4 regions of the Sporosarcina soli genome follow, and region 3 is predicted to be linked to each of the others. Evidence: riboswitches for the same ligand, from Rfam matches in the RefSeq annotation. Region 3 holds a riboswitch; each other region holds the start of a gene.
What was found. A riboswitch is a leader RNA that binds a small molecule or an ion and turns the genes downstream of it on or off. The one in region 3 is predicted to bind cyclic di-GMP.
Positions count from the first base shown of each region.

Region 1: it holds a riboswitch for cyclic di-GMP, as region 3 does, so the genes downstream of both, ACFPRA_RS00795 (methyl-accepting chemotaxis protein) here and ACFPRA_RS13905 (methyl-accepting chemotaxis protein) in region 3, are expected to answer to the same signal.
Region 2: it holds a riboswitch for cyclic di-GMP, as region 3 does, so the genes downstream of both, ACFPRA_RS21700 (hypothetical protein) here and ACFPRA_RS13905 (methyl-accepting chemotaxis protein) in region 3, are expected to answer to the same signal.
Region 4: it holds a riboswitch for cyclic di-GMP, as region 3 does, so the genes downstream of both, ACFPRA_RS08985 (sensor domain-containing diguanylate cyclase) here and ACFPRA_RS13905 (methyl-accepting chemotaxis protein) in region 3, are expected to answer to the same signal.

Region 1 is NZ_JBHSNO010000001.1:181,776-187,123, reverse strand. It holds gene ACFPRA_RS00810 (hypothetical protein) at 1-518, shown strand, start outside; gene ACFPRA_RS00805 (DUF3307 domain-containing protein) at 647-1,519, opposite strand; gene ACFPRA_RS00800 (hypothetical protein) at 1,519-2,313, opposite strand; cyclic di-GMP riboswitch class II at 2,629-2,710, shown strand; gene ACFPRA_RS00795 (methyl-accepting chemotaxis protein) at 2,889-4,628, shown strand; gene ACFPRA_RS00790 (TnsA endonuclease N-terminal domain-containing protein) at 5,044-5,348, opposite strand, start outside.
Region 2 is NZ_JBHSNO010000016.1:213,139-218,486, reverse strand. It holds gene ACFPRA_RS21715 (alpha/beta fold hydrolase) at 1-436, shown strand, start outside; gene ACFPRA_RS21710 (FAD-dependent oxidoreductase) at 527-1,672, shown strand; gene ACFPRA_RS21705 (DMT family transporter) at 1,796-2,803, shown strand; cyclic di-GMP riboswitch class I at 3,098-3,184, shown strand; gene ACFPRA_RS21700 (hypothetical protein) at 3,308-3,682, shown strand; gene ACFPRA_RS21695 (hypothetical protein) at 3,713-4,426, shown strand; gene ACFPRA_RS21690 (methyl-accepting chemotaxis protein) at 4,467-5,348, shown strand, end outside.
Region 3 is NZ_JBHSNO010000007.1:41,102-46,449, forward strand. It holds gene ACFPRA_RS13880 (S1C family serine protease) at 1-24, shown strand, start outside; gene ACFPRA_RS13885 (CxxH/CxxC protein) at 181-345, shown strand; gene rlmH (23S rRNA (pseudouridine(1915)-N(3))-methyltransferase RlmH) at 435-914, shown strand; gene ACFPRA_RS13895 (NAD(P)-binding protein) at 1,261-1,461, opposite strand; gene ACFPRA_RS13900 (GNAT family N-acetyltransferase) at 1,463-1,906, opposite strand; cyclic di-GMP riboswitch class I at 2,220-2,330, shown strand; gene ACFPRA_RS13905 (methyl-accepting chemotaxis protein) at 2,451-4,502, shown strand; gene ACFPRA_RS13910 (amidase family protein) at 4,690-5,348, shown strand, end outside.
Region 4 is NZ_JBHSNO010000005.1:1,027,935-1,033,282, reverse strand. It holds gene ACFPRA_RS08995 (hypothetical protein) at 1-286, opposite strand, end outside; gene ACFPRA_RS08990 (sodium:solute symporter family protein) at 595-2,232, opposite strand; cyclic di-GMP riboswitch class I at 2,573-2,657, shown strand; gene ACFPRA_RS08985 (sensor domain-containing diguanylate cyclase) at 2,849-3,814, shown strand; gene ACFPRA_RS08980 (methyl-accepting chemotaxis protein) at 4,251-5,348, opposite strand, start outside.

The sequences.
Region 1 (5,348 bases), on a different contig from region 3:
TTGAAAAGCTAGTTAAAGCATTGGCTGCTTGTGCTGATGAGTGGGAGAATCGGGAGAGTATACCTCAAAACGCCATCCACGCTCTCATTGAACTGTTTGATGAACTCTATAACTTTTCACTGATTTATAAGGAAGATGAAGCGACACGAATAATGGAAGCCGCTAAACAGATAAAAGCGCTGATTCATAGATGGACAAAAGAAACGGGGGAAATAGATCCTGAGAAAGCCAAAGATATTGCCAAACTGCTCGAGTACATCAATGAGGACGGACATTTTTTTGAAAAGCTTCAAAACGGCAAAGGTATGGATGAGCGGCAATTTGAAAGAATTTATAATGAATTGGAATCCATTTCCAACCAGATTTATGGATGGGAAACCTTGCCGAAAGTATTGGTTAATATGCTAATCGATCTTTGCGAAATGGATTTGTATGCTTCTCAGTATCAAGAACAGCAAGAGCAGGCAGAAAAGATTTATGATGCACACGAACGAATAATGACTTTACTGATTGGATGAGCCTGAGCCGTTTATAAGCTTTTAAAGGGGCAGATAGTAGAGTGTAATGTCCCCCTAGCCACTCATGGTTGAGTAGCTAGGGGGATTTTTTATGAGGGGAAATTGTAAAACCTTTTTACAATGGTCCATCACATGATCAATCTCTGGGCAACGAGACCAAGCAGTAATCCTAAAAAGATAGAGGATAATGTCCCTAACAGGAAATATTCCGCCCAATTTCGATCATCCAACTGCTTGAACCGTGCAATCGACTTGGCAGCGATAATAAAAGCGATAGACGGATAGGCACCGATCATCGTTAATAAGATAACGAGCAATCTTTCGATGTAGCCAATGAGATTTCCACGTGAACGGAGAGGAGTGGTGTACGTAAAATAATGGTATTCTTCTGTAAAACTATTCTCCATATTAGGTTGAGCTTTTTCTTTCGCAGCAATAATTTGATTTTTTAGCGTCAGTTCGCCTTCGAAGTTTGCAAACTCTGAAGGCAAAGAGCCAACGATGAATTTAACGATATGACCACTGACACTTGTCGCTAAAATAAAAATGATAATGAGCAATAATAACGCGTTAAGCGGATCTAATTTGCTTGTCCCAAACAATTCTAAAATACGAGTAGTCATTACCACAACTTCCATATGAAAGAAAATGATACAGGTACTGAGTAACATTACGATATGAAGAAGTTGATCGAATAGGAAAAAGCCAAGTTTTTTCAAACTATCATTTGTGTTTCTTTTAATGGAGTCCACTAGTTTTATTTTCAGCAAGTCAATGAAAAGATGTGAGACACAGATAAAAAGTAATGGGAAAATAAAATACTCAACCATGTTCCTAAACTCGTAATAATACCCCCATACGATGGCAAGCGCTATTCCTGTAGTAAATAGATGGTGAAGAAAATGTTTCTTGAAATGTTTTATTTTATGTTTCACCATTTTATCCGTTTGTAACCAAAAGTCAGCAATTAAATGTGCGAGAAGTAGCAGCAGGACAGTCATCATTTTCCTCCCTCAATGTTTGGAAAATAATCATGAAGCTGATCGCTCACAATCTGTCGTATGTTCCTTTGTAATGAACCACTTGCGCTATACGGATTCAACTTATGATCAGTTTCTAAAGAATTTAATACGTTTACAATGTTATGAAAAGCATCCAGGATAGCTTCTGTTTTGCCTTTTTTCATATGACTTGAAACAGTAGATGCTGTTCTCCCCAAATAGTGACTCACTTTATTTTGTTGAGTAAGGATTAAGAACAAAGAACAGACAAGCGATTGGATTTCTGTTTGTTCATTTATTTGTTCTTGTTGCAAAGTTAAAATCACATTTAGCAACGTTTCAAACTGACTTCCAAATACATTGAATCCTTCGGGTGACTTTTCATCTGAAAAATCCGCCAACCGAAAGTGAAATTGAGCTCTATTTTGTTGTTTTTTCAAGAAATCATTTGCCTCTCTAGCTTGTTTCATTAACGGATGAATCCAAGTTTCTACGTTCAAAGTGTTAACGTCATCTTGTATATCACCAAAAGACAGACCGAAATAGGGTTTATGATTTGAGAATTTCCAAACACGGCTCAAATAAAAAGCAAGCGTATAAGCTGTTGCATAGCCATTACTCACCACGACGAGTTCATCGCCAGCCCGGTGGGTGATTTGCGTCGCAACAATATTTTGTGTCCACTTAGCTATACGTACCTCTAATTGCTGAAGATATTCACTTAATTCACTTCCGATATTTCCCTTAGACGAATGACTGACGTCCATAATGAAAACAGAAATTGGATTCGTCATCAATAAACAACACCTTCCCAGCATCAATTGTAGCATTAAGTTCGATGATATCATCAAATATATCAGTAATTCGATTAAACAGTCAAACTTGTAGAATGTTCGATTATACAATCGAATTTACATATAGATTCACTTATCACTACGAGGATGAGCTTAAACAACCGGCAGAGGCAGAAAAATTGACGAGGTACATGAACGAATTGTGACATTACTTATTGGTTGTCCTACTTTGTGCAATGAAATCTAGATTTGTGCTTGATTATTAGGAGATTATAACTATAATAAAATTAGTTACTTATGAAAATAGCAAAATAAAAGAATAATGGAGCAATGAACAGCATTTGTATTTGGGCACTTAAATGACTGGGAGCAAGTAGTGCAACCGACCTTGATTTTTTCAGGGTCTTTTTTTATGATTGCGGTAAAACATCTCAAATTGGACAAACTTATAATGCTGTTCAAACGCTTGAGACACAAGCTGTTTTTGTACTAAAGAAAAATGCATATTTGTCCGAGGAGATACAGCTCTTGCAGGTATTACCAAGTAAATAATATAAATATGAGGAGCATAATTTATGAGTCTTTTTTTCAGAAAATCTATATCTTGGGATGAACAAATAAAGTTTACTAATTCCAACTTATCAAATGTAGGAGAAAGAGCAAAAGAACGCCTGAATTTCTTAGGTATCGACCAAGATACGTTACAAATTGTAAAAGAGTCAGCGGATTTTCTTGCCCCTTTTAAGGATGAGATGATTGACAAGTTTTATGAAAGGATCCAGTCTGTCGAGGGTCTACATAAGATTATTAACGAATATTCTACAATTGATCGATTAAGAAAAACGATGGGGAAGTATCTTGATCAATTTTTAGAAGCAGAAATTAATAAAGAGTATATCATGACCCGTATCCGTATCGGCCAAGTGCATAGTCGCATCAATTTAACAGCTGAAAATTTTATTTCTGCCCATCATTTGCTTCTTCAAGTAATGACGGCTGTCTTAATCGAAAAACTATACCATAAACCTGCTCGGATGATGGAGAGTATAATTGCCGTCCAAAAGTTAGCTGCATATGACCAACAGCTAATCGTAGAAGTGTATATGGAACATACATTTAAGCATTTCCTATTTGGTGTTTCGGATATGTTGAATGAGATAACAGATATTGATACGACGAAACAACTCATTTATAGTATAGAAAAACAAATGGATGAAACACATAATGTTACTGCAGCTACTGATCAAATGAGTGCCTCCATACAAGAAGTTGCAAATTATGCGATAAAAGTGGCGGAGGGGACAGATGATGCTGTACAATCTGCTGAAAAAAGTCGGCTAGCTGTAGATGAAACGACAACGGACATTCTTCAAGTTGGAAAAGTGTACGAAGAAATTGTGAACGGGGTAACAAGACTTGGTCAGGAAATCGACCATACCCAAGACATTGTCCAAGTGATTAAAGGGATCGCTGACCAAACCAATTTACTCGCGTTAAATGCAAGTATTGAAGCTGCGAGAGCGGGAGAACACGGACAAGGATTTTCCGTGGTTGCTTCTGAAGTCCGTAAATTATCTGAACATACAAAAGAACAAATCGTAAAAATCAACGAAAATATGGAATCTTTGCAAAGGGTTTCTTCAGAAGTAATCGATGAAATCACCAAAACCTCTAAATTAGTAGAAAAAAGCGTCACAGGGGCAGAGAACACAAGCCAAGCATTAGTTCATATTGTCGAAATGATGCAAGGGATTAACGAAGCAACATCGCAAATAGCAGCCATGAGCGAGGAACAAACTTCCACGACTGTAGATATTGCTTCTAGAAATTCTTCTATTTATGATAATAGTGTACAAGCTCGAGAAATCTCACATCAAACTGCGAAAACACTCTTTGATTTAAGTAATAAAATGGATAATTATCGTAAAACGTTCTTTGAGATAAATGTCAAACTTACTTCTAAAGATATAGTGAAAGTCGCGAAAACAGACCATCTATTATGGAAGTGGCGCGTATATAACTTAATATTAGGAGTCGAAACGATTGATTTGAAAGAAGTAACATCTCATGAAATGTGCCGATTAGGTCAGTGGTATTATGGAGATTTACCTGATCATATAAAACAAAAAGATGCTTTCAAACAACTCGAAATACCACATAAAGAAGTTCACGAAAATGCAAAATTAGTTGTTGAATGTCATAACAGAAATGATCTGTACGGGGTTGAAATGGGCTTCAAACAATTAGAAGAAGCTTCTGAGAAAGTTATTACTTTACTATGCGAATTAGAGGACGAATTAGAAAAAGATCTCTAAGTTTTATTTCATTTGATCGTTCAACATATTGCCAAAAAAACTGCCTGGAAACTGAACTGGGTAGTTTTTTAATATTGAACATTAACTTTGAGGGAGGCCATTTTAGAAGTGGTCTTCCGTTTAAAAATATTTTAGTTTACATAATATATATTATCGATAGTTGTGTTTCGTTGAATAAGTATACTTGGAACAGTGAGATAAAATGCAGAATTGCTGTAAATAGACATAAATGTTTAGGCTTGGACTTCTTAAATACATTCTAAAATTGTTTAGACAAAAAAATATACAGATACCTAAAATGCTGCTGGTTTCTGTATATCCCCATTATTATTAATTGAATTTAAAAATCTGTAGTTCGACCAAAATCCAAGAATCTATTTCCTGAAGATTATACTTTACTAACAGTTCTTCAGCTTCAATCATTTATTAAATGCACCTCCGAATTAATTCCAAAATAGTTGGAATCTAAATCAGCATATATTTCTCCTATGAATAGCAACAAAGCTATATTCGAAAGTAATGTTTCAATATTTAATCCTGAGGATATGTTAAGTAATTGTTGGATTGATGTCTTCTTATCTCTTTTAATTTGATCCATGATATCGCTTCTAATCACTTCGTTTAAATAATTTCCTTTCTTTAGTAAACTTATTATAATTTTATAATTTGTAAGGAGAAACCGATTCCGTCTAAGTTCTTTTTCGGTAACTATTCTGTGAA
Region 2 (5,348 bases), on a different contig from region 3:
GGCAGGGAAAGAATTTATCAAAGACTTGCAAGATATGCAAAATCCCGAACAGTGGTTTTCAGGTAGACAAAATATATTTAACCATTGGCAAGGTGTTAGTACTAATCGTGCTGTCAAAAACCATCTTAATAAGGAAATGGCCAGTTTCGGCTACGATATGTGGGAACGTTCCTGCCGAGTAATCGAAGAATCATATCAAAAATGGGGTTCGCCGCTTAAACGGATGGCGGCTCTAAAAGAGAAGCGTCCTATTGTGCATATCTACTCACAGGCTGCGGAAGATGGTTACGAAGAATTGCAAAGTCGATTTGCGGAGCAGAACACTTGGTTTGATTTTAAGATGATCCCAGGCGAAACACATTTTCCTACCCTTGAATCACCGGAAAAAGTTGTGGAACATATCAAAGAATATCTTTCAATCTCTAATCTTATATAGTCCTATCCTCACATCCCAATATTATTTCCCGGGAAAATATTGGGATTTCTTCTTTATTTCCTATAAGAAATTTTATAAGGAGGCATTAAAATGGCAAAAAAAAGAGTAAGTATTGCTGGGGCAGGATTATCAGGTTTAACTTTGGGAATAGCACTAGCTCAACGTGGTTGGGATGTACAAATATTTGAAAGATCTTCGGAACTTAGAGAAATTGGGGCGGGGCTTTATTTGTGGGAAAATGGATTGAAAGTATTGGAATCGATTGACGTGTTTGATGAAGTATGTCAGAACGTGGAGTTTATTCAGAGTTTAAACATGATGGATGAAACACAAGATGTATTGCATTCCACAGTATTCAGCGAAGAAAATCGCTTCTGTGTGATACCGCGTAAAGAGATTCATAGTGCTCTAGTAAGGAAGGCCCAGGAGTTAGGTGTGCGGATAGAGACGGATGCTCGTGTGATATCAGCGGCTTCGTCAGGAACGATTACATTGGCTAATAGGGAAATAGTGAAAGCGGATTTAGTAGTAGCAGCAGATGGCATCAACTCAAGAATTCGAAATTCGATTCATATTGAGTGTACGGTTGAAAAAGTAAGTAATGGAGCATTAAGAGCTTTAATACCAAAAACAGATGCAGATGAGATAGGAATCGCAATGGAGCATTGGAATGGTTTCCGCCGAATTGGGATAGCTCCATCTACAGATCAATATCGGTATGTATATTTGACATCGCCATCTACAGATAGCGAAGGACTTTCTGATCCTATTAATAAAGATGCTTGGCTTTCATCATTCCCCCACCTGAAATCTGTCATAGAACGTATCGATTATTTAAGATTAGATCAATACTTCTACTATATTTACCTAAAAACCTGGTCGGCAGGGAAAGTGGCGATTCTTGGCGATGCTGCGCATGGAATGGAGCCTAATTTAGGACAAGGGGCAGGAGTTAGCATGACAAGTGCGTTGGAACTTGCTAAACAACTGGAGAACGATGATATAGAGACAGCCCTTAAAAATTGGGAAGATATTATGAAACCGATTGCAGATAAGACTCAAATTTGGTCAAAAATATACGGGGCTGCTGCCTCAAATTGGCCTGCAGAATTAATGCATATTCGTTCGGAAACCGTAAAAATGGCCATGGCATCTGAAAATATTGATTATATGCTAGGTACTGCCGCAAGACATGTGACAGGATCAAGTATATGCCCAACAGTTGGTTCAAAATAAATTATATGATTTTACTTTATTCAGGATAGTCAGTACCAGAATGAAAACAAGGATAGGTTAAGGTGCGGCGACTCTGTGAAAAATTGTATAACCTTATATGACAATGGAGAGGTGGACAATAATATGGAGAAAAGTGGATTAGGGCAGCCTATGATTTCTAATTCTGATTTGAAAAAACAACAACTTACGGGAATATTAATAGTACTGTTCGCATCAGCACTCTTTTCGAGCCTAGGAACCTTGACCAATATTGCATATGAAGCTGGTGTGAGTCCAATCGCTTTTGGGGCATGGAGAGAAATCTTTGGGGCCATCACGATGTGTGTACTTCTCATATTCGGAGTAGGCCGCCAACGGAATCAGAAAAAAGTGTTGTCGAATATTCCTCGATGGCAATGGAGGAATTTGTCTATTGCGGCATTGGCTTTTATGTCCTATAGTTTAGCAATTTTTTACGCATTCGTTCATTTAACAGTAGCATTGGCATTTCTATTATTTTATATCTACCCAGCAATCGTGACGTTGATCAGTGCTGTTACGGGACGTGAAATGCTAAATAAGCAAAAAATCATCGCACTGTTATTTGCTCTGGGTGGGAGCAGTCTCGCTGTCGTTGGGCAAATGTTTGGGGAAGAAATGAGGTTTGATTGGCTTGGTATTGGATTAGCACTCTTTGCCGCAATTGGAATGTCCGTCTATTTTCTTGTCGGTCGTAAAGGTTATCCGAGCGTTCCTGCATCGTATGCTACGACAATTTTCCTCATTGCTGCCGGAACGGTATTCGCGACTATGGGGTTTATTTTCGGGGAAAAGGAGGCTATTCTCCAACCGTTTCATGATGCTTCACTTTGGCCGATATTGATCTTTGCTGGTGTTGTAGCGGCAGCACTTCCCACTATGTTGCTGTTAACGGGTATAAGAATGATAGGGGCTTCCAAAGCTTCGATTTTGGCGATATTCGAACCGGTCATGGGAGCCATACTAGCAGCTATTGTCTTGGGGCAAAATCTTTATTTTATACAAATAGTCGGAGGAATTCTTATTCTTAGCGCTGCATTTCTATTGCAACGTAATTCCGATTCACAGGATATTGAATCTACTGTAAGCCCTCAAGTGATTAAGACATCGTAGAATAGACTGAATATTCAGTTTTATAATAGGCTATTGAAGCATAAATACAAGGCAATCCGTTGATTCACATCAAATTGGATTGCCTTTTTATGATGTTTGAACATATGGAACTAGGCGGCGAGCAATCCCCCTTTAAATTTATTTGTTCTTACCAATGTAGCTTAGAAAGTGAGTAGAAATACCCTTAGGAATATGGAGTTTTTCAGTCTAAGGGACTAATATGGAAAAAATTATACAAGTAGTTTATACTACTATATTGATAGGTTAATGTGATATTCCGATTACTTCTCTTTAAATTGAAAAAGGCAAACTTATCGAAAGATAAGGACGCAAAGCTACGAGTCTAAAATCCTCTTGGAAAATGATAGTCGGGTTGCCAAGATAAGAAGTGGTTATTTGGCTGCCCCTAATTTTTGGTCGGGGTAGTTTTTTCATGTAGAAGAAGTGCTGGAAGATTACAATATCAGTTGTTAAAAAAATTAGTAATAGAGGAGGAGATTAAAGATGTTAGTTGTTGATGAGCCAAAATATAAAATGGCAATTTATGAGGCAAAGAAAGAAGTACATGTTCAGGTAATAGGGTTTATTAAAGAAGATCTTGTAGCGGAATATTTAAAGGATTTACAAGAAACCGTAGCAAAAGTTCCAAAAAATGCGTATACGTTTGTAGTGGACGGAACTTACCAATCACCTCTTCCTTCAAAAGTTTCAGCAGGACTAGGGGAAACGATCATGTTTTATGCTTCACTTGGCTTTAAAGATAATGTGATCGTAAATCCTAAGTCTAAAATTGCTCAAGTACAAGTTCGAAATGCGCTAGAGACCATTGATTTTCCAGGAACGGTAGTCGATCATGTTTCTGAAACAACTTTGCGCTAACGTTAATCAAATTTTGAAAGGAACATCACGATGCAGACACTAGAAGATTTATATGTATATGACATTCTTACAGAGGACCAACCAGATTTAATAGAAAAGGCAGCAGCATGTTTGGCAAGCACATTCATTGGAGTGGATGTTGCTGGTAATTGGGTGCAAGAACCGATAATCGGGTATGCGTTACAATTACCTTACGAAGATTTCTATCAATTTACGAAGGAATATATCGAGTCAATTGCTCACCAAGGCTACTGTGCTGTTGCGTTAGATAGCGAACGAAATGTCGTAGGCGCGTTAGTCGGGGATACGAAGGCTCTTGAAATCATCGAAGACGATATTTTTGAAGGTACATTTGCTGACATGAATGTAGTCATGCGTGTATTAGCGGATATCGATACACGTTTCCTAGATGATTATAAAAAACGTTATGGAAAAGATCCGGAAGACGGAGAGGTATTGCATTTATTTTTATTAGGTGTCATCGCTGAGTATGATCGTCATGATATTGTACAAAGATTAGGCGATCTGTTAATAAAGAAAGCAACAGAAGAAGGCGTAAGACTGGTGTTAGGTGAAGCAACAAATCCGAAGTCAATACGTTTGATGGAAAAGTTTCACGGCTTGACGAAATATAAAGATGTAGAAGGAAACTTTATTGTCCATACATATGAAAATAATGAGAGACTAAGCAATATTCCATCGACTGTAGCAGATGGAATTTATATCATTGTAAGAGAGCTGTAAAATTTCGGCATTAATGTTAATAGAATAGGAGATTATTTTTATGGAAACTATCTTGCTGGGAATAGTAGTCGTTTTATTATGTACATCTTTGTATTTTGCTTACCAATATTTTGCGCTTAAACGTCGTTCACCTATAAATAATGAGGATATAAACGAAATGGGGGAACGATCAGCAGATCAGGTTAGTGAGCAGTTTCAGTTATATGCAAAAACTGTGAATGAAAAAGCTGGAAATCTTACGGAATACGGGGAATACGCAACTGAGAAGGCTGATATTGTTAGGGCTGCAATAGATGAGGTAGGTAAAGGATTAAAAAAGCAATTAGTGGCCACTGAAGAGACTTCTACTTCTATCGTAGACATAACAGAGGCGATTGAAGAACTATCGATAAGGTCAAACCAAATTTCGGAACAATCGAATACGACGTTAGAATTAACACAAGACGGTAACGAAAAGTTAAAAGATTCGATGGAGAAAATGGAGCAATTTAATCAAACAATTAATACCACATTTAGTGCAATCAATGTACTTGGAGAAAAATCGCATGAAATTGGTAACATTGTTAAAGTAATTACGGGGATTTCAGAGCAAATTAATTTATTAGCATTGAACGCAGCGATTGAAGCGGCTCGTGCAGGTGAGCACGGAAAAGGGTTTGCGGTAGTTGCTGATGAAGTTCGTAAATTAGCTGAACAATCACGTCAGTCGTCTTCTGAAGTGTCGAATATTGTGAGAAATATTCAAGAAGAGACGGACAAAGTTGTCCTATCCATGGGGCAGGGAACAAAAGAATTTGAACAAACCAATACAACGATTACAGAAATTGGGGAGATGTTCGAAAAGATTGTAGCTACTACAAAAATTATTGCTGAAAATAATGCGAATTCATCTGCAAGTACGGAAGAATTATCTGCAGGCTCA
Region 3 (5,348 bases):
TTAAGGGATGGAAACTCATTCTAATCGTACAATGTTTACACATTGTTCACACAAAACTTATCCACAGCAGGTAGAATAGCAAATTTAAGCTATTCTACCTGCTTTTCATGTATTTTCACGCTTTGTGGATAAATCTAAAAATTTGTGAATAACTTTGTGTAAAAGAAAAAGGAGAATAAAATGAAAATTTATAGTTGTGAAACCCATGTAAATCAAGCACTTGACGTGTTTGTTGCTGAGGAAAAGAAATTCCCAATCATGAAAGAGATCACGGAAGAAGAAAAGTTATCCACAAGATATACCTATTGTGAGGATCTAGCATTATATATTGTGGCAAATGAATAACTCGACACAATATATAGAAAATTATGTGGATATGTGCATAACTTATGTGGACAACTTGTTTGTAAATAAGAAGTAAAGGTGGACAACATGTGAATATTACAATTGTGACAGTCGGTAAACTAAAAGAAAAGTACTTGAAAATGGGGATTGAAGAATTCGTCAAGCGCCTCGGCCCATACGCCAAAGTCAATCTCGTCGAAGTAGCAGACGAAAAAGCCCCCGAATCATTAAGCGAAGCAGATATGGATATAGTAAAGAAAAAAGAAGCGGAACGGATTTTAGCGAAAATCGGAGCGGATGTTTATGTTATTGCACTCGCCATTGAAGGGAAGATGAAGACATCGGAAGAATTAGCCGAGGATTTGGAGTCATTGATGACATACGGGCGCAGCAAAGTGGCATTCGTCATTGGCGGATCACTCGGTCTGCATGACAGTGTGATGAAACGGGCGGACGAATACTTATCCTTTTCGAAAATGACCTTTCCGCACCAGATGATGAAGCTGATTTTGTTGGAGCAGATCTATCGGGCTTTCAGGATTATGAAGGGGGAACCGTACCATAAGTAAATGAGGTTTTTTAGAGGAGTTTGATTTATTAAGTAATTGTTCTTTTCAAACTATGCTTCAAAGAGAATGGAAAAGCTTACGCCACAGTGCCAATTTTGCATCAGCACAAGGCTTAAAAATATGGGGAAATATGATTGTCACATCCGAACGTATGACAAGCTCATAGTCCCTACACACAACCCTAATTCTAAATAGAAATAGAATCAAAAGGAACACGTAATGGTTTCAAAAAACAGGTGCGCGTTCCTTTTAATGTAGGGATAAACTTATTTTTTTAATTTTAACTCGTCCACAGCAGTGTATCCTGCTTGATTAGCACCCTCCATAAAGTTAGGGAATTTGAGCGCTAATTCACTACTAGCAAAAACGACATTTTCATGCGGCCTAACTCAAAATAATGTCCATTTTCATGTATGATGGAATCTATCTTACCCCCAATGCGTTCAGTCGCCTCTAATAATACAAATGGAGTGTTTTGTTCTTTCAATTTCTTAGCAGCACTTAGGCCTGCTAAACCAGCACCGATAATAATGACTTGTTTGTGCATCTTACAAACCACCGTTTGGATAAATCATAATTTTTTCGCCGTTTTCATCTACTTCTTCTGTAAAGGAGAAACCAAATTTTTGATACAGTTGGATCGCCACTTTATTTTGCTCAAATACGCTCAAATATACAGGTTGGTTAGGGTAGAGTTCGAGTAAATCTTCTAGAAGTGCGCGGAAAAAGTAGCGTCCGAGTCCCTTCCCCTGAAAGCGCTCGTCAATTAAATAGCGGTCGAGCCAAATTTGTTCATCAAATTTTCCATACATCGAAAAACCAATAATTTCTCCATTTTCATATAAAGCTAAGGGAATATAACGTGTGTCTTTTTCAGCATCTGCTAAACAATGGCTGACAGGCTCGATAAATCCCTGCTGTTGCTCTGCAATTTTTAATTCTAAAACCTCTTTTTTGTTCGAGTCTGTAATAGCTCGAATCCCAGTAAACATAATGTCAAAACCTTTCTTTCTTTTGTATATATAACTTAAGCTATATAGTTACTATATAATCAAGAGAGGAGACTTCGCATGTCTGAAAAATATTTGATCCCCAACATCAATTAAATACTAATTTGAAGTTATATTTTTGACCTCATTTATCTGAAACTTTATACACGGTAAACAAAAAGCTACTTTTTCACTGGTTTTGAACCATTGTTATGATCCGTTATTCATAGGTTAACAGTCGGGACTGGTTAAAAAGCCTTGAAGTTTGTAGAGCTACATGAGATTATAAGTGAGTGCAATTTAATACTAAAACTATAGAAGTTAAAGGCAAACTGTTCTGAAAGGGCAGGACGCAAAGCTTAGGGTCTAAAGTTTAGGGATTAATCCAAGGTCTTAAAATCTAAACAATGATCGCCTGGTTACCAAATTTATGTATTAATATATATAAATCCTTTGGCTATTCTATTTAAATAGAATAGCTTTTTGAGTGTTTAAAACGGTCTGGAATGAATTTGGCGAAAAGACATAGTTAGAAAGGAATGTAAAAATGAAGATAAAAAGGATTTCTTTCAAAGCAAAGTTATTAGTTTTCTCTTTACTACTATCACTAGTACCAATTGTTTTTATTGGAGTCTTAGTTAATAAAACAGTTAGCCAAAAAACTAAGGATGATTATATCAGTTTCAGCGAGAAAGAAATTAAACAGGTGGACAATGGAATTTCTCTATACTTTGAAACGATTAGGGAAAATGTCAATTTATTAGCTAATGATCCTTCCGTTTTAAATGCCGATTCAAGTATTACGTCTTATAAAGATATAGCGGGAGAAGGCTCAATTGATATGACCCCTTCAAAAAATGGGGATAAGGAGAAAGCCATTTTTAATGTGTTTTCTCAATTTAGTAATAGTCATCCTAAAGCCTCCTATGTTTATATGGGTACATCGGATGGAGGTTATGTCCAATATCCCGAGGGACCCGTACCAGCTGGTTTCGATCCTAGTGACCGTCCTTGGTATACCACAGCTATTGAATATCCAGGAGAGGTAAAATTAACGAGCGCTTATGAGGCAACTGGCATAGAAGGAATTATAGTAAGTAATGTAGTATCGATTGAAAAAGATGGAAAACAAACAGGCGTGCTAGGCTTAGATGTTAGTCTGGAAGGCTTAACAGATATTATCAAGGAAATCAGTATAGGTAAAAATGGTTATGTAATTCTCGCACAAGAAGATGGAACAATTCTTGCGCATCCAAAAGATCCTAAATTGAACTTCCAACCAATTTCTAATCTAAACATCCCCTCATTAAAAGATTTAAGCAAAGATGGCACATTTGAAACCGAATTAGATGGAGAAGATTATGTATTAAACACAATCACATCAGATATCGATGGCTGGAAGTATATTGCTGTCATAAAGAAAGACGAAATATTAAGTACGGCGATTTTCATACGTTCAATGATATTCATTATAGGTGGGATTTTTGCGGTTCTAGCCGTAATTGCTTCTATTCTTATGAGTCTACGTATAACGAAGAGAATTAATAAGATTAGTGATCTGTCTTTAGCGATGTCAAATGGTGATTTGACTCAACAAATCACGGTTAAGGTGAATGATGAAATCGGGGATATGGCTGAGAATTTCAATACGATGTCTAACAGTTTAAAAGAAACAATCAAAAAAATCTCTCAGGAATCTCAACAATTATCTGCGACATCTGAGGAGCTGGCAGCATCTTCGATTGAGAATCAAACAGTCTCCAATGAAATATCCGAATCGATCCAACTTGTTGCAACTGGAACGGATGAACAGGATGCCGCTATGAAAAATGCGGTAGGTATTATCAACGAAGTGTTTAAGCATGTTGATGACGTGACAGTGAGCATGAACAATGTAAGTAATTCTATCCATTATTCAACGGAAACTGCTAAACAGGGCAGTGATGTCGTTGAACAAACTGTGAATCAGATGGTTGAAATTGATAAAAATGTAAGTTCTTCTGCTAATAAAATTAGCATGTTAAATGAAAAATCAAATGAAATTAGACAGATCAGCTTAATCATACAGTCCATTTCGGAACAAACGAATTTATTAGCTTTGAATGCTGCAATTGAAGCTGCAAGAGCTGGCGAACATGGAAAGGGATTTGCTGTAGTGGCGGATGAAGTTCGAAAACTCGCAGAGCAATCCAGCAACTCGGCATTGCAGATCAATGAAATTATTCAAGATATTGAAGAGGGCATTGAAGATTCGATGGGTCTTGTAAATCTAGGGGTAAGCTCGGCTAAAGAAGGAATGAAGCTTGTGAATGAAAGCGGGAAGGCGTTTGGAGAAATTAAGGATTCCATTCTCGCAGGCACAACAAAAATAGCCGAGGTCGGCAAAGCAATGGAAAACATGAAGAATCATATAGCTGAAGTCGTAGTTCACATAGAAGAAGTTTCAAAAACGAGTATCGAAGTAAATAATTATTCCCAAAACGTCGCGGCATCCTCCGAAGAAATGAGTGCCTCAATGGAAGAGGTTTCATCGGTTTCCCAAGAGTTAGCTAGGATGTCAAATGAATTGGAAGTAGCCATCCAGCAATTTAAACTGTAAAAGTATGATTTCTATTAAACCAATAACAAATAGGAGTATTTTGGATTTCCATTCATATTCCTACATAACTTATAACCTTGTTTTTCATGTACGTTCATATTGTATAAACTATCCTTGAATGTTTTTATATATTTTCCAGAAGAAAAATTTTTATGTTTTATGTAATTTAGATTAGGGAGGAAACAACATGTTTAAAGTAGTAAGTCGTGTTATAACCTTGGTAGCCCTTATGGCAGTAATGGCCGTGCTTCCATTGGCAAGTGTTTCTGCAGAAGAAACCAAATTTGATCCATTTGAAAAGAGTATTAGAGAAATTTCGGATGCTTTGGAAAACAATCAAATTACCTCAGAGCAGTTGGTTACGTATTATCTAGAACGTATAAAAGCCTATGACAAGCAAGGCCCTACGATTAATTCGTTTACTAACATTAATGAAGAAGCGATAGAGATTGCAAAGCAATTGGACGCAGAGAGACAAAGTAAAGGTGCGAGAAGTGTACTACATGGTATTCCAATCGTTGTTAAAGATAATTTTGACGTAAAAGGAATGCCTACAACAGCAGGTTCTGTTGCATTAAAGGAAGCTTATCCTGTAAAAGATGCTTTTACCATTCAGAAACTGAAGGATGCAGGAGCCATTATCATTGGAAAAACAAATATGTCAGAGTTCGCAGCATCATATGGAAGATTAGGCTATAGCTCTTTGGGCGGTTTAACTTTGAATCCTTACAACCTTCAACGTGATGCTTCCGGTTCCAGCAGTGGAACTGCTGCGGCAGTCACAGCAAACTTCGGTGTATTTGGATTAGGGACGGATACATCTGGATCTGTTAGAGGACCATCTCA
Region 4 (5,348 bases), on a different contig from region 3:
GGGAAACATTGAGGAGGATGGGACTCGCATAAATGCTAATATAGGCAAATTTACTTGTTCGTTTTATTGTATCAAAAGAGAACCAGCTAAATAGATGATAATATTTACGAATATCGAATACGCCAATTTTCACAATCCGAGGACCGGATCCAATGGTTAGCCGAGGATTTTTCACGCCGAAAATCGCACTCATAAGAAAATAGCCCATCTCTCTCAGTAGGATGACGACAGGCAAAATGATGAATGCCGATACGATTAGCGACAATAAATCCATGAGTCCAAACATGTCCATCCCCTTCTTTATCAATGCCGACGTACTATAAGTAGTAATTACCCGGGAAAGGGGAAGGTGAATCTAGCTCTTTTGGCTTTTTACAATTTTACTTGGTTAGAATAAACGACAAATGAAACGATATAACCCGTTTTGTAATAAAACCCCCACGCGATCAAAATAACTAAAAAAACCAAGCACTAACACGATTCAAACGCATGTCAGTACTTGGCATTATTCACTGTATAACCCTCATCACAAATTGCATAGCAGTTCCTAAATAATATTGTAGATTGAGTAAGTAATCTCTTGGTATTGCAACTCTACACATTGAGTTTTGCATGTTTTACGTTCAATTTATGTTTTGATTCCTTTTCCTTCACATCCGGTATGAAAATGATTGTTGAAATAAACCATAAGATGAGGATCGAAAATATGAAGATCCCGATCAGTCCGCCAGCGTAAAGCGGCTTGAAAAACAAGGTAGCGACTAACAATAACAACGCGCTGCTCACCAAGGCAACGTATCCTTTTCTTGCACTGGAAACAGATAAGTTCACTTGCAATACTTTAGCGGATTGAATGAGCGTGATGACCATGATTGTTACAATATTGGCAGACATTCCGATCCAAACAGGATGGATATTCAAATAGAATTGATTTGGGAGCCATCCGCCGAGATGATACCAGAGGATGCCCGAAAGGAAACCGGCAATCATGGAGCCGACGACAGCTTCTTTCGTTGCCAATCGCCAGAACAAAGCGGCGACGACCGGTGCAAAAGTGGCGGAATTGCGCATCGTCCAGGCGAGGATATTCCACCAAGCGGATTGTTCCGTCCGGATTGCGCCGAAAATGATCATAAGCCCTGTCAACACAAGTAATGAGATTTTTGTATATTTCACAAGTTGTTGTGGAGTTGCCGCCGGGTATAGTGCACTTCCGACATCTTTACCTAAACTTGTCGCACCGGAAAACTGGCAAGGTGCTCCCCATCCTAGCGCACAAGCCCAAATGCCAAGGAAAAACAAGCCGACTAGTGGGGCAGGAAGCACTTGCATCAAATATTGCGGCAATGCGACTAATCCAAGTGATGATCCTGGCACTACGGCCGCAGCTGATAAGCCGAATAAAGTTCCCAACAAGATAAAGGGAACGCCGAAAATCGCCGCTAACTTCAATCCTTTTTGCCCTTCTTCAGGTGTTCGACACGACAATGCCATTTGGAATGCGGCTTGTGCCAAAATGACGTTCACCAAAAATGTCCCGAACCAAACGACAATGACTTGGACCCCGACACTGCTAAACTCGAACATCGCTGGACTGGCAACCGCCAATTCCTTTAAACCTGCGATCCCAGGATTAATAAAAAAGGCAATGATGCCAATGACAAACATGATGCCGAACACAAACATATTCATCGTTTGGGTAAAGGCGATTGACCACATGCCCCCCGCTTGCAAATAAACAAACAGCAGAAGCGCCGTAAACGCGACCGATAGTGACAAAGAAATGCCCGTAAAGACATGAACAGCCGATGCAAAAGCAATCGCGGTCGCAACGGACCACATCGGAAAAGCGAAAGCGGTAATTGCACCGCTAATTCCTAACGCTTTTCTCCCGTAACGTTCACCGATCATCCCGGATACAGTGACGACGAGCTTTTTCCGAAAAGGACCGATGATGACAAAGGCGATGATCAAAATTTGAATTGTTTCAGCGACCCCATACCATATCGCGGAAATTCCAGTTAAATACGACAATTCCACGATGGAGATAAAGGTCGATCCGGAAAATAAACCCGTGATACAAAAGCAGACGAGCCATTTATTGAAAGTCCGGCCGCCAACAAAATAGCCATCCCCTTTTGCCGACTTCTTTCTTGAAATCGAACCGATAAAAATGAGAGCTATTGTATACAGTACGGCAAAAGCGATTAACCACCATCCATATGACGTCATGTTTTCATTCCTCCATTCCCTTGCTAAGTAAGTAAAAAAGGCTCCATAACACCCACAAAATTGTCTGGAAACAAATTTGCAAATGTCATAGAGCCTCCGATTATTCGGTCAGCTATACAATTATAATATTGTTTATTATCTTAAGTGTGTAATTCATATAAGTCAAGTATGAATTAAAAGCATTTTCTACCTTAGATTCACCAAGCCGATGAATGGATACGAATAGGGGGTGTCCAAAGAAATAGGTAACTTTAAAATTCAAATGAAAATTATTCCAAGCAAGTCTATTGACCTAGTTGTCGTGGAACGGTAGAGTAGTTAGTAATTACTTTCAAAATTAAAACAATAATGGCAAATTCATCGAAAGGTGAAGACGCAAAGCTAGAGGGGCTAAAGTCGATGAACTAAGTCAGCCAGCTATCGAATAGTGTTTACAGAACAGCAGACTAAACGACATTCGATTGGTCTGCTATTTATATTCATTCAGCAAATGTATTTGCTGAATGAATATAAAGCCTCCGGCGGATGTCACAGATTTTGAATTGAGCCTTGCCCAATCCAAAATCTGGACGCAATCACGCCGAGGCGCGATTGATATTGGGGTAGGGGGATGGCAATGAAGGTTGTGCTTTTTGCACTAGGCGTGCTAACAGGAATGCTTATTCCACAGTTCTTCAAAGGATATTTGAAGGTTAAATCAGGTTGCCGGTTAAATAGAATGAGTCGGATGCTAGAGTTGGTCGATAGTTCTAAAGATGTGATTTATCATTATCAACTTAAGCCACGCCCAAAATATCTTTACGTCAGCCCATCCATTGAGGATTTATTGGGCCCTGAACTTTTAGAGGCGAGCTATCAAAATCCCAAAATCTCTTTTAATTATATTCATCCAGAAGATCGCACACTTTTACTCAAGAAAATGGAGGGCAAGGTCGATTTCAGTAAGCCCATTTTGCAACGTTGGAGGGACCATACCGGAAACTATAAATGGTGTGAGGAATATGCCACCCCTATTTATAAAAAGGGGGAGTTGGTTGCCATTGTTGGTTATATCCGAGATATTACGGACAAAGTGGAGATGCAGCAAGAGCTACAGTACTTGAGCACACATGATATTTTGACAGGCCTTTACAACCGGAATTACTTTGAGAAAATCATGGAGCGTTATAACAATGAAATCGATTGTCCCATTGCACTCATCCTTTGTGATTTGGATGAATTAAAAGGGATCAATGATACATTTGGACATGTGGAAGGCGATAAAATCATAAAAACATCCGCCAAAATGATCCATGAATTTTTCTCGGAAAATACTACTGTAGCCAGAATAGGCGGAGACGAGTTCGTCATCATCCTTCCAAACCAGACATCTTCACAAGTCGAAATGCTATGCAAAGAATTCGAAGCCCAAATTGCCGACTTCAATGAAAAGGCCAAAGAAAGACAATTAGGCCTTTCCCTAGGTTACTCGTCAACTGAGCGCTCAATCGGAAATATGGACAACCTCCTCACCCAAGCCGACATAAGAATGTATCAGAACAAAAACGATAAAAAGCAAAAACAACTTGTGATTAATCGCTGAAAGGAAAACTTGTTTAAAGGGGGTGTACTAGTGATCATAGAATCATTTGCGCGCTCAAAGCGGGTGTGTTAGCGATCAAAGGATTTCACCTCGCGCATAAAGCGGGTGTGGTAGAGATCAAAGATTCCCTCACGCGCTCAAAGCGGGTGTGTTAGTGATCAAAGAATCTCCCCCGCGCTCAAAGCGGGTGTGCTAGTGATCAAAGACTTCCCTGCGCGCTCAAAACAAGTGTGCTAGTGATCAAAGGATTACCCCCGCGCCCAAAGCGAGTATGCTAGTGCTCAAGGGATACCCAGAGCGCTCAAACCGAACAGCCATCGCTCATAAACAAGTCCCCGCAAAATCACCACCCCCAACGTGGAATCAATGAAATCCTAGTACTTTCCATAAAGAAAAAACAGCATCTATCCCGTTCTATCAGGATAGATGCTGTCGTTTAATGCTTAAAACTAGAAATTAATTCTTGCAATTCCTCTGCCATAGTGGAAAGGGTTTTGGTGGATGCGGTGATTTCTTCCATGGAAGCTAGCTGCTGTTCGGTTGACGCTGCTACTTCTTCGGAGGAAGATGCATTGCTTTTTGCCATATTTTCAAGTTCAATGGCGGTTCCTCTTAATTCATCAATAGCGATTTGGACGTTTTGAGCAGATTTCGAAATGTCATCCATTTGCGGAGTGATTTCTTGGGTGCTTTTCAGGATTTGCTCGAATTTTTCAATTGCTTCGTTCGAGATGGTCATTCCTTCTTTGACGTCCTCTGTTACTTTTGCCATCATGTCGACGGAGTTTTCGGTATCTTTTTGAATACCTCGGATAATGTTGAAAATCTCTGTGGCGGATTGCTGGGATTGTTCGGCCAGCTTTCTCACTTCGTCGGCGACGACGGCAAAGCCTTTTCCATGTTCGCCTGCTCTTGCTGCTTCGATGGCGGCATTCAAGGCGAGTAGGTTTGTTTGCTCCGCAATCCCGGTAATGACATTTAAAATGGATCCCACTTCTTTGGAACGTTCGGAGAGGGAGCTGATCATTCGATTTGATTCGGACACTGAAGATTGGATGGAAGTCATCTGATTCACGGTATTGGTAACCGCCTGTCCTCCGATTTCGGCTTGTTCCCTCATATGGATGGCAAGTTCTGTCACGTTTACGGAACGATTGGCAATGTGCGAGATCCCCTCGGTTACTTGTTCGATCAGAAGCACGTTATTCTCGACGCTGTTTAACTGATTTTCGGCATTGCCCGCCACTTCTTGAACCGCTCCTGCTACATGTTCGGTCGCATACATTGTCTGTTCGGCGCTTGCCGTCAATTCTTCAGAGGAAGCTGCAACAAGTTCCGTATTGTGCTCGATATTACCGACCAGGTTTCTTAAGCTTTCCTGCATGTCACGAAATGCTTCGCCTAATTGGCCAATCTCGTCGTTCGTCTTGATTTCGATTTCTTCGGTCAGATCGCCGTTACTAATGGTATGGGCCTGCTCCTTCAAAACCCTTATCGGTCTAAGGACGGATTGGATAATGAAGAACACGATCAG